Regions from separate parts of the Dyella caseinilytica genome, predicted to be linked through region 1. Evidence: riboswitches for the same ligand, from Rfam matches in the RefSeq annotation. Region 1 holds a riboswitch; the other holds the start of a gene.
The links. Region 1 has a riboswitch for cobalamin ahead of ISN74_RS20180 (TonB-dependent receptor domain-containing protein). Riboswitches for the same ligand answer to the same signal wherever they lie in the genome.
Positions count from the first base shown of each region.

Region 2: it holds a riboswitch for cobalamin, as region 1 does, so the genes downstream of both, ISN74_RS18125 (ribonucleoside-diphosphate reductase subunit alpha) here and ISN74_RS20180 (TonB-dependent receptor domain-containing protein) in region 1, are expected to answer to the same signal.

Region 1 is NZ_CP064030.1:4,607,334-4,614,994, forward strand. It holds gene edd (phosphogluconate dehydratase) at 1-1,353, opposite strand, end outside; gene pgl (6-phosphogluconolactonase) at 1,508-2,203, opposite strand; gene zwf (glucose-6-phosphate dehydrogenase) at 2,203-3,690, opposite strand; gene ISN74_RS20175 (GntR family transcriptional regulator) at 3,881-4,633, shown strand; cobalamin riboswitch at 4,861-5,089, shown strand; gene ISN74_RS20180 (TonB-dependent receptor domain-containing protein) at 5,492-7,396, shown strand; gene ISN74_RS20185 (efflux RND transporter permease subunit) at 7,636-7,661, shown strand, end outside.
Region 2 is NZ_CP064030.1:4,125,602-4,133,262, reverse strand. It holds gene ISN74_RS18145 (GNAT family N-acetyltransferase) at 1-396, opposite strand, end outside; gene ISN74_RS18140 (GNAT family N-acetyltransferase) at 399-854, opposite strand; gene ISN74_RS18135 (ribonucleotide-diphosphate reductase subunit beta) at 869-1,891, opposite strand; gene ISN74_RS18130 (GIY-YIG nuclease family protein) at 2,031-2,324, shown strand; gene ISN74_RS18125 (ribonucleoside-diphosphate reductase subunit alpha) at 2,427-4,829, opposite strand; cobalamin riboswitch at 5,137-5,347, opposite strand; gene ISN74_RS18120 (hypothetical protein) at 5,462-5,758, opposite strand; gene tcuC (MFS transporter) at 5,826-7,115, opposite strand; gene ISN74_RS18110 (peptidase C13) at 7,392-7,661, opposite strand, start outside.

The DNA of each region.
Region 1 (7,661 bases):
CACGGCAGGTGCCTCGATCACCAGACGGTCTTCCGGCACCGAGGAAACTTTGATCACCGCACGGCCAAGATTGCCGTGCAGCATGCGCAGGCCGCCGTCAGGACGGAACGGCTCATCCACCCCGCGTAGCACACCGCGATTGCCGCTTTGCTTGAGCACCGGCGTCCAGATGAGTTCGCCCGATTCGTCCAGCGTCGGCACCTTGGCGTAGTCCGCCATCGTGCCGCCGGTGATGGCGCGTGCATCGCCGTGCAGCAGGCCGGCACTGAGCAATTGATCGATCAGGAAGCCCATGCCGCCGGCTTCGTGGAACTGGTTTACATCGGCATAGCCATTCGGATACACGCGCGCCAGCAGCGGCACGACCGACGACAATGCATCGAAATCCTCCCAGCGCAGCGCAATGCCTGCAGCCTGCGCGATGGCGACCAGATGCAGCAGGTGATTGGTGGAACCGCCCGTGGCATGCAGGCCGATCACGCCGTTGACGATCGCCCGTTCATCGATGATCTGACCGATCGGCAGGTTCTCGCCATGCTTGCCCAGTGCAGCGCTGCGTCGTACGGCCTCAGCGGTGAGCGCATCGCGCAGCGGCGTATCCGGCAAGACGAAACTCGCGCCCGGCAGATGCAGACCCATGATCTCCATCAGCATCTGGTTGGAGTTCGCCGTGCCGTAGAACGTGCAGGTGCCGGGGGAGTGGTAGGAACCCGCTTCCGCTTCCAGCAGTTCCGCGCGGCTGGCCTTGCCTTCGGCATAGGCCTGACGCACTTTCGATTTCTGTTCGTTGCTGATGCCGCTGGGCATCGGGCCGCTCGGCACGAACACGCCAGACAGATGGCCAAAACTGAGTGCACCGATCAGCAGACCTGGCACGATCTTGTCGCAGATACCCAAGTAGAGCGCGCCATCGAACATATCGTGCGAGAGCGCTATCGCGGTGGCCATGGCGATCAGATCGCGCGAGAACAGCGACAATTCCATGCCGGAACGGCCTTGCGTCACGCCATCGCACATCGCCGGCACACCACCGGCCACCTGTGCGGTGAAACCTGCGTCGCGTGCGATCTGGCGGATAAGGGCCGGATAGCGCTCATACGGTTGATGCGCCGAGAGCATGTCGTTGTACGCGGTGACGATGCCGATATTCGGCGTATGGCCTTCGCGGAGTGCAGCCTTGTCATTCACGCCGCACGCGGCAAAGCCGTGGGCGAGGTTGCCGCATGACAGGCGCGCGCGATGCGTGCCTTCGCAGGCCTCGCCTTGGATGTGATCGAGATAGGCCGCACGCGTGTCGCGGCTGCGTTCGCGCAAGCGCTCGGTGACTTCGGCGACGACGGGGTGCAGACTCATTTCAGACTCCAGCCGAGCGGGCTCGGCGTTGATGCAGTTTCGATAAGGCTTGATCTTGCCCTGTCGTCATTGACCAGCTTCGCTGTTGTAAAGCGCTTCCGCGAAAGCGGGAATGATGGCCACCCTGTATTCAGTTCAAATAACTCTGCTAGCTTCACGGGCACCAATAGATATCCAACTGCCGTGCATGGCGCAGCACGCTTGCAATGGGCAGCTGGCTGTCAGGCTGCTCTGCCTGATCCAGCACCACGCGCTTGTCGTCGCCCTGGATGTGCAGATAAAGCGTCTGCGCCTTCAGCAATTCGCGCAGCGTGAACGTGATGCGCGGCTCGCCGGCACCCGGTGCGCGCATCGGCAGGACCAGCGCCGTATTGGAAAGATCCAGCGCTTCGCCGAGCCGGTCGCCGCCAGGGAAGAACGAGGCGGTGTGGCCATCCGGCCCCATGCCTAGCACCACGACGTCGAACGGCTGCGTCATCGAACCGACGCGTGCACGCACCTCGGCAATGCCCGCTTCCGGCGTAGCTGCTTCCACATACAGCGGCATGAATTCGGCATCCGCCGCTTTGTGTTGCAACAGCAGGGATTCCACCAGACGCGCATTGGAACGCTCATCCGTGTCCGGCACCCAGCGTTCGTCGACCAGCGTGACGGTGACGCGCGACCAGTCCAGCGCTTCGTTGGAAAGCGCTTCGAACAGCCGCTTGGGTGTACTGCCGCCGGAGACCGCGATCACCGCTTCGCCGCGGGTTTCGATCGCGGTACGCAGCTTGTCGGCAATATCCGCAGACAAGGCCATGGCCAGCGACTGACCCTCATCGAAAGCGTGGAGTTGTTGCTCGGCGGACACTATTCGTAATCCTCGTCCCAGGTGCGCCCATCACGTTCAATCAAGGCGACCGCTGCACTCGGCCCCCAGGTGCCGGCCGTGTACGGACGCGGCGGCTCGTTGCCACCCGCCCATGCCGCCAGGATCGGATCGGCCCAACGCCATGCGGCCTCGACTTCATCCCGGCGCATGAACAGCGTGGGATTGCCGCGCACGACATCGAGCAACAGGCGCTCGTACGCATCAGGCTGTTGCACGCCGAAAGCTTCGACGAAGCTCATATCCAGCGGCACGTGGCGCAAACGCAAGCCGCCCGGCCCCGGATGCTTGATGGTGAGCCACAGCTTCACGCCTTCATCCGGCTGCAATCGCAATACCAGTCGATTCTGCGCCAACGGACCTGCAGCGGCCGTGAAAATGGAATGCGGCACCGGTTTGAAGGCCACCACGATTTCCGACACACGCTCGGCGAGACGCTTGCCGGTACGCAGATAGAACGGCACGCCAGCCCAGCGCCAGTTGCCGATTTCGGCTTTCAGGGCGACGAACGTTTCGGTGTTTGATTTCTCGACCTTGGTTTTGCTGTCCGCATTCAGGTCTTCGATATAACCGGGCACGCTCTGGCCTTCCGCGACGCCAGCACGATATTGGCCACGCACGGTGAATTGCGACGCGTTGCTTTCGTCGATCGGCTTGAGCGCATGCAGCACTTTCAGCTTTTCATCGCGTACCGCATCCGGCGACAGCGAAGCGGGCGGCTCCATCGCCACCATGCACAGCAGCTGCAGCATGTGGTTCTGCACCATGTCGCGCAGTGCGCCGGCATGGTCGTAATACGGACCGCGGCGGCCGACGCCGAGGGTCTCGGCCACGGTGATCTGCACGTGATCGATATGGCCAGCGTTCCACAGCGGCTCGAACAGCGCGTTGCCGAAACGTAGCGCCAGCAGGTTCTGCACCGTTTCCTTGCCGAGGTAGTGATCGATGCGGAAGGTCTGCGATTCAGCAAATACCGCGCCGACGTCATCGTTGATGCGATTGGCGCTGGCCAGGTCGTGGCCGATCGGCTTTTCCAGCACCACGCGCGACTGGCCCTGGTTGAGGCCGTAATGGCCAAGACGCTGGCAGATGTCGACGAACAGTTCCGGCGAGGTGGACAGATAGAACACGCGCACGTGATCGGGGTGTTCGCCCATCAGCTTGGCAAAATCGTCCCAGCCCTCGTCCTTGCGCGCGTCCAGCGGGCGGTAATGCACCAGCTTGAGGAAGGCGTTGAGCTTCGCCGGGTTGGATTGGGCGGCGCCATTGAGCGCGGAGCGGATCAGGTTGCGGTAGCCGTCGTCGTCGAGCGCTTCGCGGGCCACGCCGATGACACGGCTGCCTTCCTGGATCTGGCCGTCAACGAAGCGATGGAACAGGGCAGGGAGCAATTTGCGCACGGCCAGATCGCCAGTGCCGCCGAAAATCACCAGGTCGAACAGCTCGACCGGTTGAGCAGGTGCAGTCACAACTCACCTCTATGAATGCTGGTGGCCACGGGGGTGCAGCCGCCGGGGAGTTTCGATCGTACCAATGACATACCAGGCAATACCAGTCTTTTGTGCGTTGCAATCGTATGCAATTTTTTCCTAAGCCAGCTGGCGTCTGGCTGAACCTCTGGTTGTACCAGTGGTTCGGCATTGGTATTGTGCGGGAATGATGCAAAACGCCTTGGCTGACGAATACCGGCGCCTGAGCCGCGAAACGACCACCCACCAGCCGCTGGCCTACCTGCGGCTGCGCCGGGCTATTCGCAACGTGATCCAGCAGCGGGATATCGAGCCGGGCCAGACCCTGCCCAGCGAACGGGACCTGTCACAGGCCCTGGGGCTGTCCCGGGTGACCGTACGCAAGGCCATTTCCGGCCTGGTCGAGGAAGGTCTGCTGACCCAGCGTCACGGTGCCGGCACCTTCGTGGCCGAGCGCATCATCAAGCCGATGTCGCGCCTGACCAGCTTTACCGAGGACCTGCGTGCCCGTGGCCTGCATCCGCGCTCGGAGTTCTTCGAGCGCAGCGTGGGCGAAGTGACCCCAGAAGAATCGATGGCGCTCAACCTGTCACCCGGCGTGCTGGTCGCCCGCCTGCATCGCGTGCGCTACGCCGAGGACGAGCCGCTGGCGATCGAACGCACCGTGGTGCCAGCCAGCATATTGCCCGATCCGCACGAAGTGCATGACTCGCTGTACGAAGCGCTGGAGAAATACGACTGCCGCCCGGTACGCGCTTTGCAGCGGCTGCGTGCCGTTCTGCTCGGTGCACGGCAGGCCCGCTTGCTGCATGTGACGGCAGGCAGCGCGGGTTTGCATATCGAACGCCGGGGATTTCTCGACGATGGGCGCGTGGTGGAGTTCACGACCTCGTGGTATCGCGGGGATATCTACGATTTCGTGGCGGAACTGCAGACGGATTAGGCGCCTCGACGATCTACATTTCTCGTCATCCCGGCGAAGGCCAGGATCCAGTTCAATTACGTCGTGCGAAGCACTCAGAACCTTTTGTATCGAGTGCTTCGCACAGCGTGTTCATACTGGATCCCGGCCTTCGCCGGGATGACGGTGAGGCGAGAACCGGCGACCTAGAAAGAACGTAAATCTTGGGCGAAAACCGAGCCGAATTGCCCCCACCCACCCCCACCGGCTACAGTTCGCCCGTTTCGGGTGTCCCCTGGGCCTCAGGTCCGAGGGGATGAAACGGGAAGCCGGTGCGCTGTTCACTCAGCAAGGCCGGCACTGCCCCCGCAACGGTAAGCGAGCCTTTCGCGAACGATAAAGCGCCACTGTGCATGGCATGGGAAGGCATCGTTCGATGGCGTGCACAACTGCATGCCACTCGCGAGTCCGGAGACCGGCCCGAGACAGAGCCTATCTACGGCCTCTGCATGGCCCGCGCTGGGATCTGTTTGCACGCAGAACAAGGAAGAACGAGGGCGTGTATGTCGATACACAACCGAGTGATGACGCCGTTATGTGGGCAAACAGATCCAGCCCGGAGGGTTGTCGTTGAATAGCTGCCAGGCGGCAGCGCACGGCTTGACCTGACAGTGAGTCAGGCGCTGCGCCGAGCACTGCCGCCTGGCAGCTATTCAACGACAACGCGGGCTATGCAGAGACCGTAGAGAGGCTCTTAGGTTCTGGCAACTCGCGGTGGGCGAGGGTTCGGAGCGCGTGCCCCGCGACGGCTGTCGCCTGCCCGCCATTCCGTTCCCGACTCCCCAAGTTCGCCGGCTTATTTATTCACGCCGCGCGGGGACGTGCGGCAGGGGAACTTACATGTTGAAAAAGACTGCGCTAGCAGCCGCACTTCTGTCTGGTTTGGTCGCACAGGCCGGCCATGCCCAGACCGCCACGGACCCGAACAGCACGCTGTCGCCGGTGATCGTCACCGCGACGCGCACAGCGATCAGCGCCAATGACGCGCTGTCCTCGGTCACGGTGATCACGCGCGAGGATATCGATCGCCTGCAGCCGACCTCGGTCGCCGATCTGCTGACCGGCCTGCCCGGCGTTTCCATTTCGCAAACGGGCGGTATCGGCGAATCGACCTCGCTCTATCTGCGCGGCACCAATCCCACCCACGTGGTAGTACTGATCGATGGCGTGCGTATCGGCTCGGTGAGCCTGGGCCTGGCAGCCCTCGAACAGATTCCGGTCGACGCCATCGAGCGCATCGAGCTGGTGCGCGGCCCACGTTCCAGCCTGTACGGCTCCGATGCGATCGGCGGTGTGCTGCAGATTTTCCTGCGTCACGGCCAGCCCAATGGCGGCGTCTCGCCTTCTGTGAGCGTGAGCGGCGGCAGTCATGGCTACGTGAACGGCCAGGCCGGCGTGTCCGGCGGCGATTCGCACCTCTGGTACAACGCCAGCCTGGGCGGCACGTATACCGGCGGCATTCCGGCCTGCCGCATGGGAGCGGCGGAATTGGGCGTGGCGTGCGACGTGGATGATCCGCGCAACGACGCGTATCGCAACTGGAACGGCTTCGCCAACTTCGGTTATCGCTGGGATGATGGCACCGAGCTGTCTTTCGACTGGATGCGCAGCAAGAGCAACGTGGAGTACGCCGGCAGCCCCTACGGTGGCAACGATGCCATCGAGGAACAGTACGTCGCGGGCGCGCACCTGAGCTTCACACCTTTGGATATCTGGAAAGTCACCCTGACCGCCGGCCAAAGCCGCGATGACGATGCCACCTATTACGAAGGCACCTACTTCGGCGAGTACTACCCGCGCATGCCGACGGGCTACTTCGATTCCCGCCGCAACCAGGCGTCGTGGCAGAACGACATCACGCTGGCCAGCAACCAGCTGCTGACGGTCGGCGTGGATTACCAGCAGGAACATATCTACAGCGACACCGCGTTCCAAGAAACCACACGCGGCGACACTGGCACCTTTGCGCAGTACCAGGGCACGTTCGGGCAGAACGAAGTGCAGTTGTCGGTGCGCCACGATAACAATGATCAGTTCGGCGACCACAACACTGGCGCGGCGGCATGGGGTTATCACTTCGATCAGGGCCCGGTGCTGTCGGTGAGCTATGGCACGGCCTTCCATGCGCCGACCTTCGATGACCTGTACTTCCCCGCCTTCGGTGGCGTACCCACGGCCAACCCGGACCTGAAGCCGGAAACCTCGCGCAGCGCGGAAATCGGCCTGAACCAGCAGCTGAGCAACTGGAACTGGGGCGTGAATGCCTATCAGACACGCATCACCGATCTGATCGCGTTCAATACCGAGTTCATCCCGATGAACATCAGCCGGGCGGTGATCCGCGGCATCGAAGGCCAATTCGGCTTCAACGTGGATGACTGGCGCGTGCAAAGCTACCTGACGCTGATGCAGCCCAAGAACACCGAAAGCCCCTACAACGGCAATCTTCTGCCACGCCGCGCCAAAGAGACCGGCCGCGTGGATGTCGATCGCAGTTTCGGCAAGTTCGGCGTGGGCGCCACCTTCTTCGCCTCCGGCAAGCGCTACGACGACACCGCCAACCAATACCGCATGGGCGGATACGCCACCACGGATCTGCGCGTCAGCTACAACTTCGCACCGAGCTGGCAGGTGGAAGCGAAGCTGGCGAACGTGTTCGATCACAACTACGAGACGGCGTATTACTACAACCAGCTGGGCCGGACCTGGTATCTCACGCTGCGTTACAGCCCCTCCATCCATTGATGCCGAACGCTCCCTGGGAATGCCGGGCCCCGGCTCGGCCATCCCAGGGGCGGAAATATAGGAATGTTCGCGAAGGAAAGGGAGACATGACTCCCATGTCTTCCGGCACGGCCGGACTTCAGGCACATTCAATGGGATAGGATCCCGGGGCATAAGGTGCCTATGAATGCGTCTTCTCTTCCATGCGCCGCCTCCCGCGCGGTGTGTCTGCGCTCGTCTGACATGGCACGGGCAAGGCCGTGAACGTCTTCGAACCCATCATCCG
Region 2 (7,661 bases), 480 kb from region 1:
TCGGCTGGTGCCTGGTGGATCACAGGGAATGGCGCCGAATTCGCGCCAGCCGTGTTTCTTGTAGAACTCCGGCGCCTGGAAACTGATGGTGTAAAGCACCGCTGCACGGCAACCGCGCCGGCGTCCCTCCGCTTCCGCCATCTGCAAGACCTGGCTGCCGATGCCCGATCCGCGCATGGCTTCAGGAAGGAAGAAAACGTCGAGAAACAGCAGGCCCAAAGAGGTGCGGCCGGTGACGCCACCCAATGTCTTGCGCGTTTCAGGATCTTTTACCAGCACGGCCAGCGGACGCCGATCTGCGATGCCGCTGATGTCGACGTTGAATTGATCGAGGCCGTCGGAGATCACAGCGATGTCGGTAACTTCCGGCGCATCCGTGACAACGATGTGGGGCATGCTCATGCTGATGACGATTCGCTTGATGAAGCAGTGAGATCTTTGGTGAAGAAGATACGACGGCTTCCCGGTGGATCGCTGGGAAAGTTGCCGTACTCGCGCCAGCCGTGTTTCGTGTAAAACGCCGGCGCCTGGAAATCGTTGGTGTGCAGCAGGCCGATGCGGCAACCGCGACGGCGGCCTTCTTCTTCCGCCATCTGCAACAGCTTGCTACCCAGACCGTGGCCACGCATGGACTCGGGCAGGAAAAATACATCGACAAACAGCACGCCGCGCGATGTACGCCCGTTCAGTCCGCCAAGCACTTCTTGCGTGGCGGGATCCTTGACCAGCAAGGCGATCGGACGCTGATCGTCGATGCCGCTCGCCGCGAGGTTGAACGCGTCAAGCCCGCGGCGGATCGCCGCCAGTTCGCTGGTTTCCGGTGTGTCGGTAAGAACAATATGCGGCGAATCCATGCGAGCAATGATCGTCAGAACGTCATGTCGAACGCAACCTCGCCCTGTACGCCGACCTGGTACGCCGAGACACGTCTTTCGAAGAAGTTGGTCACTTCCTGCACGTCCTGCAGATCCATGAAGTCGAAGGGGTTCTTCGCGCCGTACTTCTTCGGCAGATCAAGCTGGGTCAGGCGCTGGTCCGCGCAGTATTCCAGATACTGGCGCATGTCCTTCACCGACAGGCCAGCAACACCGCCGGAAAGCACGTCTTCGGCAAACTGCGTTTCGCAGGCGATGGCTTCTTCCAGCATGGCTTCAACCTGTATGCGCATGTCTTCGTCGAACAGATCCGGCTCTTGCGCGCGCACCTTGCGTACCACTTCGAACGCAAACGCCATGTGACCCGACTCATCGCGGAACACCCAGTTAGTGCCGGATGCCAAGCCATGCAGCAGGCCGCGAGAACGAAGGAAGTACACGTAGGCGAACGCAGCAAAGAAGAACAAGCCTTCGATGCAAGCCGCAAAGCAGATCAGGTTGAGCAGGAACTGCCGGCGCTGTTCGCGCGTTTCCAGTCGCTGCACATCCTGGATGGAGTCGATCCACTTGAAGCAGAACGCACCCTTCTGCTTGATCGAGGGAATGCTCTCAATTGCGGCGAAGGCTTTGTTGCGCTCGTTCGGATCGGGAATGTAGGTGTCCAGCAGCGTGAGATAGAACTGCACATGCAGCGCTTCCTCGTACAGCTGGCGCGACAGATACATGCGCGCTTCGGGCGCGTTGATGTGCTGATACAGATTCAGCACCAGGTTGTTCGCCACGATGGTGTCACCGGTGGCGAAGAATGCGACCAGGCGGTGAATCAAGTGGCGATCCGCATCGGTCATCTTCGACTTCAGGTCGGTGACGTCCAGCGAGAAATCGACCTCTTCCACCGTCCAGGTGTTCTTGATGGCGTTGCGGTACATCTCGTAGAACTCGGGATAGCGCATCGGGCGCAAGGTGAGTTCGAAGCCGGGCTCGAGGATGTGGTGAGCTTTTGATGTGTCGGACATGAGGTCCTCGATTTATAGCGTGTAGGGAGTCGCTGGGTCCCGGCCTTCGCCGGGACGACGGGTATGGAGGGCGCGGAGCGATTTGCTGTCTCGCTTCAGGCGGCGATGATCGGGCTTGGTATTTTCCCTGATCAGTAGCATGCGTTCACGACAACCCTGCGTATATATGCTTGCAAGCAAGCGAAATGGAACATTGTATGTAGGGGTTACGTCCGATCTTGTTCAACGGGTCTGGCAACATCGGAATGGTTTAATTCACGGATTTACCAGATGTCATGGCGCGCATTGCCTTGTCTGGTATGAGCTGCATGACACGATGGAGTCGGCAATCAGACGAGAAAAATTGTTGAAGCGATGGCATCGGGGCTGGAAGTTGCGTTTGATAGAAAACGCTAATCCTTACTGGCGTGATCTCTTTCCAACTCTCCTCTAACTACCATCCGTCGTCCCGGCGAAGGCCGGGACCCAGTGTCTTTGACTATCTTGTACTTCAAAGTCGCTGGGCCCCGGCCTGCGCCGGGGCGACGGGTTGTGGTCACTGGCAGGCCTCGCAATATTCCGGATTCTCCAATGAGCAGAACACGGCAGCAGTGGCCGCTTCCTGCGCATCGGCAACGGGCGCGGCTACAGCCGCCGCGGTCACCGTCGTCTTGGCAATCTTCGTCGCCGGACGCGAGCGCAGGTAATACGTGGTCTTCACGCCGGACTTCCACGCATACATGTACATCGAGCTCAACTGACCGATGTTCGGATTTTCCATGAACAGGTTCAGTGACTGGCTCTGGTCGATGTATGCGCCGCGTGCGGCAGCCAGATCGATCAGCGCTTTCTGCGGCAGCTCCCACACGGTGCGATAGATCGCGCGCAAACGTTCCGGAATGGCGGTGATGCCCTGGATCGAGCCTTCCGCCAGCTTGATCGCGTCACGGATTTCCGACGTCCACAGACCCAGCGTCTTCAGTTCGTCCACCAGGTAGCGGTTCACCACCAGGAAGTCGCCTGAGAGGGTTTCGCGCTTGAACAGATTGCTGACTTGCGGCTCGATGCATTCGTAGCAGCCGGCAATCGAAGCGATGGTGGCGGTCGGTGCGATGGCGATCAGCAGCGAGTTGCGCAGGCCCTTGGTCTTGATGGCTTCGCGCAATGCGTCCCAGCGTGCGGTGTCGTTGGTTTTGGCATTCGACCAGTAGTCAAATTGCAGTTCGCCATTTGCAGCGCGGCTTTCGGCAAAACCAGGATGTGCGCCGTGCTGTTCGGCCAGCGCATTCGACTGCGACAGTGCGTTGAAGTAGATCTCTTCGGCGATGCGCGTGGACAATTCCAGCGCTTCGGCTGAGTCGAATGGCAGGCGCAGCTTGAAGAACACGTCCTGCATGCCCATCACGCCTAGGCCGACCGGACGCCATTTGCGGTTGGCGGTGGCTGCGGTGTCGATCGGATAGAAGTTGAGATCGATCACGCGGTCGAGCTGGCGCACGGCAGTACGCACCGTCGAAGCGAGCTTGGCGAAGTCGAACGCACCGTCCACCACGTGGCGTGCCAGGTTGATCGAACCCAGGTTGCACACGGCCGTTTCACCGGCGTTGGTGACTTCCAGGATCTCAGTGCACAGGTTCGAGAGGTGGATGACGTTCTCGGCCTTGGCGGTCTGGTTGCTGGTGGCGTTGCTGCGATCCTTGAAGGTGATCCAGCCGTTGCCGGTCTGCGCCAGCGTGCGCAGCATGCGTGCATACAGTTCGCGCGCCTTCACCGTTTTCACGGCCAGACCCTCGGCCTCGGCTTTATGGTAGGCGCGCTCGAACGTTTCGCCCCAGCTGTCGACGAAGTGCGGCACGACCTTGGGATCGAACAGCGACCAGTTGCCGTCGTGTTCGACGCGGCGCATGAATTCGTCGGGAATCCAGTTGGCCAGGTTCAGGTTGTGCGTGCGGCGTGCTTCGTCGCCGGTGTTGTCGCGCAGTTCGAGGAATTCCTCGATGTCCGCGTGCCACGGTTCCAAGTACACGCAGGCCGCGCCTTTACGCTTGCCACCCTGGTTCACCGCGGCGACGGAGGCGTCGAGTGTCTTCAGCCACGGGACCAGGCCGTTGGAGTGGCCGTTGGTGCCCTTGATCAGCGAGCCGCGCGAACGCACGCGCGTATAGGCCAGGCCGATACCGCCGGCGAACTTGCTGAGTTTGGCGACGTCGCCGTATTTCTCGTAGATCGATTCCAGCGAATCTTGCGGCGAGTCCAGCAGGAAGCACGAACTCAACTGCTCGTGTGCAGTGCCTGCATTGAACAGCGTCGGCGAGCTGGCGATGTATTCCAGCGAGGAAAGCAGGCGATACAGCTCCAGCGTTTCGGCAATCTCATTGCCGCCCAGTGCGCAGGCGATGCGCATGAAGAAGTACTGCGGTGTTTCGATCACTTTGCGCAGCTGCGGATGGCGCAGCAGGTAGCGGTCGTACACGGTGCGCAGGCCGAAATATTCGAAGCGGCGCGTGGCGAGTCCATCGATAGCATCGTTGAGTTTGCGCGAGTTGGCAGAGACGAAATCGCGAAGGCGCGTGTTGACGATGCCCAGCTCGGCGCCGCGTGCGATGGATTGCGAGAAGCTCTGGATTTCCTGCCCGCTCACTTCCTTCTCGATGAAGGCGCCGAGCAGGCGCGCGGCGAGCTGGCCGTATTCCGGCTCCTCCGCGGTGAGCGCCGCGGACGTGCGGATGGAGAGCTGATCCAGCTCCTGCGTGCTGGCGCCGTCATACAGGCCACCGATGGTTTTCAGCGCCACGCGCAGCGGATCGACCGCATGCAGGCCTTCGGCGCTGCGCGTGACCGCGCGCACGATCTTGTTAACGTCCACGATTTCCTGGCCGCCGTTGCGCTTGGTAACGCGCATCTGGCCGGGGTTGTGGGGAGGAGTCAGGGCAAAGGGAGCTTCAGCAGTAGCGGACATCGTGACAGTGTTGGCAGTGGCCGACGTGTCGACATCGGCGGAAAAGGCGGACGACTCTGCGCGGGCGTCAGTACGCTCGCGCGATTCGGTATCGATAGGTTGCATGTCGGGCGCTCCGGGCTGCGGAACCTGCCGTGACCAGACTTCTCGGGTCCGGTTCGATCAGGACAGGCTCCAGATTTCAACCGCCTGCTCCCGCGCGCAGGGCTGATGTGGCGGTTGCCGCGGTAGATCGCATTACACGGTTAAGGACATCCGCGTCATGCGACCCGCCTCCCCGCGGAGGCCGTCACGTTCGGCATGACACTCCGGTCACGCCGTGTCGGCAGGTCTTCGGACTCGCGGACATGGGCCTTGCGGCCCGCCTACTTGCCCTGCTTCCCGGCACCCCCTGGGCCAGTGCACGATGGGCTTTCGTTTCCACTTACCGCTGCGGGGCAGTCCCGGATTCACACCGGATTCCCTTTAGCCAACCTCGAAATAATCCGAGAGAGGCGACCGACGGGACACAACATATCGGGGTCGACCGGATCGGTCAACCCAATAATTTGTGGATAAGCAGTGGATAAGCCACGAAGGACCAAGCGGGATGCGGCCTGCGGGAAATTCGTGATTTTCAGGTATGGGTCGGGTTACGGAACGACCGCAATCACGATCGCCAGCCACATCAGCACCATGCCCGCGGCGAAGGTCCGGCGGGCCGGCACGATCCGTTCGTGACCGTCTTCAGGTATCGGGGTGGTGATCAGCCAGATCGTCGAACCCAGGGCGCCGAAGCTGAGGAAGGCCAGGCATACCACCAGGATGTCGGCCCAGCGCCATGGCACCGGTTCGTGGACGCCCCAGTAGCCGAGAAAGGCCATGCCCATGGCCGACATGGTGGCGGAGGCGGAGCAAAGCCCGACGACCGATCCGGTGGGTGCGCGCATCGCTGGCTCCGAGCGGGAGAAGGCGAGCCCTAGGGTAGCGCACGGTTGGCGCAGCGTTGGGCCCAGATCAGGAAAGGTGCTGCATCCGGCTGCGCGGATCCCGGAAAGCGATCAGCGTAGCGACGAGCCCGCACAGCGCCGCAAACGACATCCACAAGCCTGGCGCCGCTTTGTTGCCCGTGACATGAATCAGCCACTGCGATATCGCCAGGCTGGAACCACCGACCGTGGTGGCCAGGCTGTAAGCCAGCGAAAAGCCGGTCGTGCGTACATCCGCCGGCATGATTTCGGTCAGCGTCACCACCATCGCGCCGTTGTAGCTGGCATAGATGAAAGACAGCCACAGTTCCGCGCTCAGCAGCGTGCCGAAATCCGGTGAGGCGACCAGCCAACGCAACACCGGATAGGCGCTTAGCAAGGCCAGCACGGTGCAGGCGAGCAGTAGCGGACGGCGGCCAATGCGATCCGAAAGCGAGCCCATCAACGGCAACCATACAAAGTTGGAAATGCCGACACACAGCGTCACCACGAACACATCGAACTGCGACAGCTTCAGCACTTCGACGCCAAAGGTCGGCGTGTAGGCCGTGATCAGGTAGAACGACACCGTCGTCATCAGCACCATCGCAACACCGACCAGCACGACCGGTCCATTGGCGAGCATGGATCGATAGATTTCACCGATGTCGGGCTTACGTCGTGCGAGAAAGGATTCCGTTTCCTCCAGCGATCGGCGGATCACGAACAGGAAGGGCACGATCAGGCACCCAATCAGGAACGGCACGCGCCAGCCCCAGTCGGTGATGGCTTGCGGCGGCAGCCAGTATTGCAGCAGCAGGCCAAGCAGGGCCGCGAATACGACGGCCACCTGCTGGCTGGCCGATTGCCACGCGCAATAGAAACCGCGATGCCCAGCCGTGGCGATTTCGGACAGATAGACCGACACGCCACCGAGTTCCACGCCCGCGGAAAAACCTTGCAGCAGGCGTCCGGCTACCACAAGCAACGGAGCGAGCACGCCGATGGTGGCGTAACTGGGGACCGCGGCAACCAGCAGCGTGCCCACCGCCATCAGACAAAGCGTGAGGATCAATCCGCGCCGGCGTCCATGATGGTCGATATACGCGCCGAGCACGATGGCGCCGACAGGTCGCATCACGAAGCCGGCTGCAAAAGCCAGCAAGGTAAGCAGTAGCGAAGCGTAGGCGTTATGGCTGGGAAAGTACGCTCTGGCGATGGCCGGGGCGTAATAGCCATAGACCATGAAGTCGTACATTTCGAGAAAATTACCGCTGACGACACGGATGATGGCCTTGAAGCTGTCACGTCGTGAGCGTGGTGTTGCGGTGTTCGTCATCCGTATTTACCTCGGTCACTCGTCCCGGCGCATCCACTGTTGCCCGGTGAAACTTTTCATTTACCGGTGATCTGCTCCCTCTCCCCTTAGGGGAGAGGGCTGGGGTGAGGGGCCGGGCTTGCCATGAGCGACACGTTTATCATGCCATTCCCGTTGTTCGGCGCAGACGCACTGCATCCACTTCGCAAGATTGGCCCCTCATCCCAGCCTTCTCCCCGGAGGGGAGAAGGAGCTGACTCCACGCTCCGCATCGGGACCCTTGTCATGCATGCGTGTCTACATGCTTACGTCGATCTCGACCGGGTAGTTGACCGAACCTGGCACTTTCGGCGGTGCTGGAAAGGTCCAGACCGAAAACTCACCGGCCAGGCAGCGGGCGACGGGCGTGGGTGCCTGCACTTCCACATTGAGCGCGCGTCCGTCCGGCGAAATATCCGCAACCAGGGTGAAGGGTGATTTGTCAGCGGGCGCATTGCTGGTGATGCAGCCGCGCAACGCCTCGGTCATCGGCTCCTTGATCTTGTCCCAGAATTGCTTCTGGTAAGC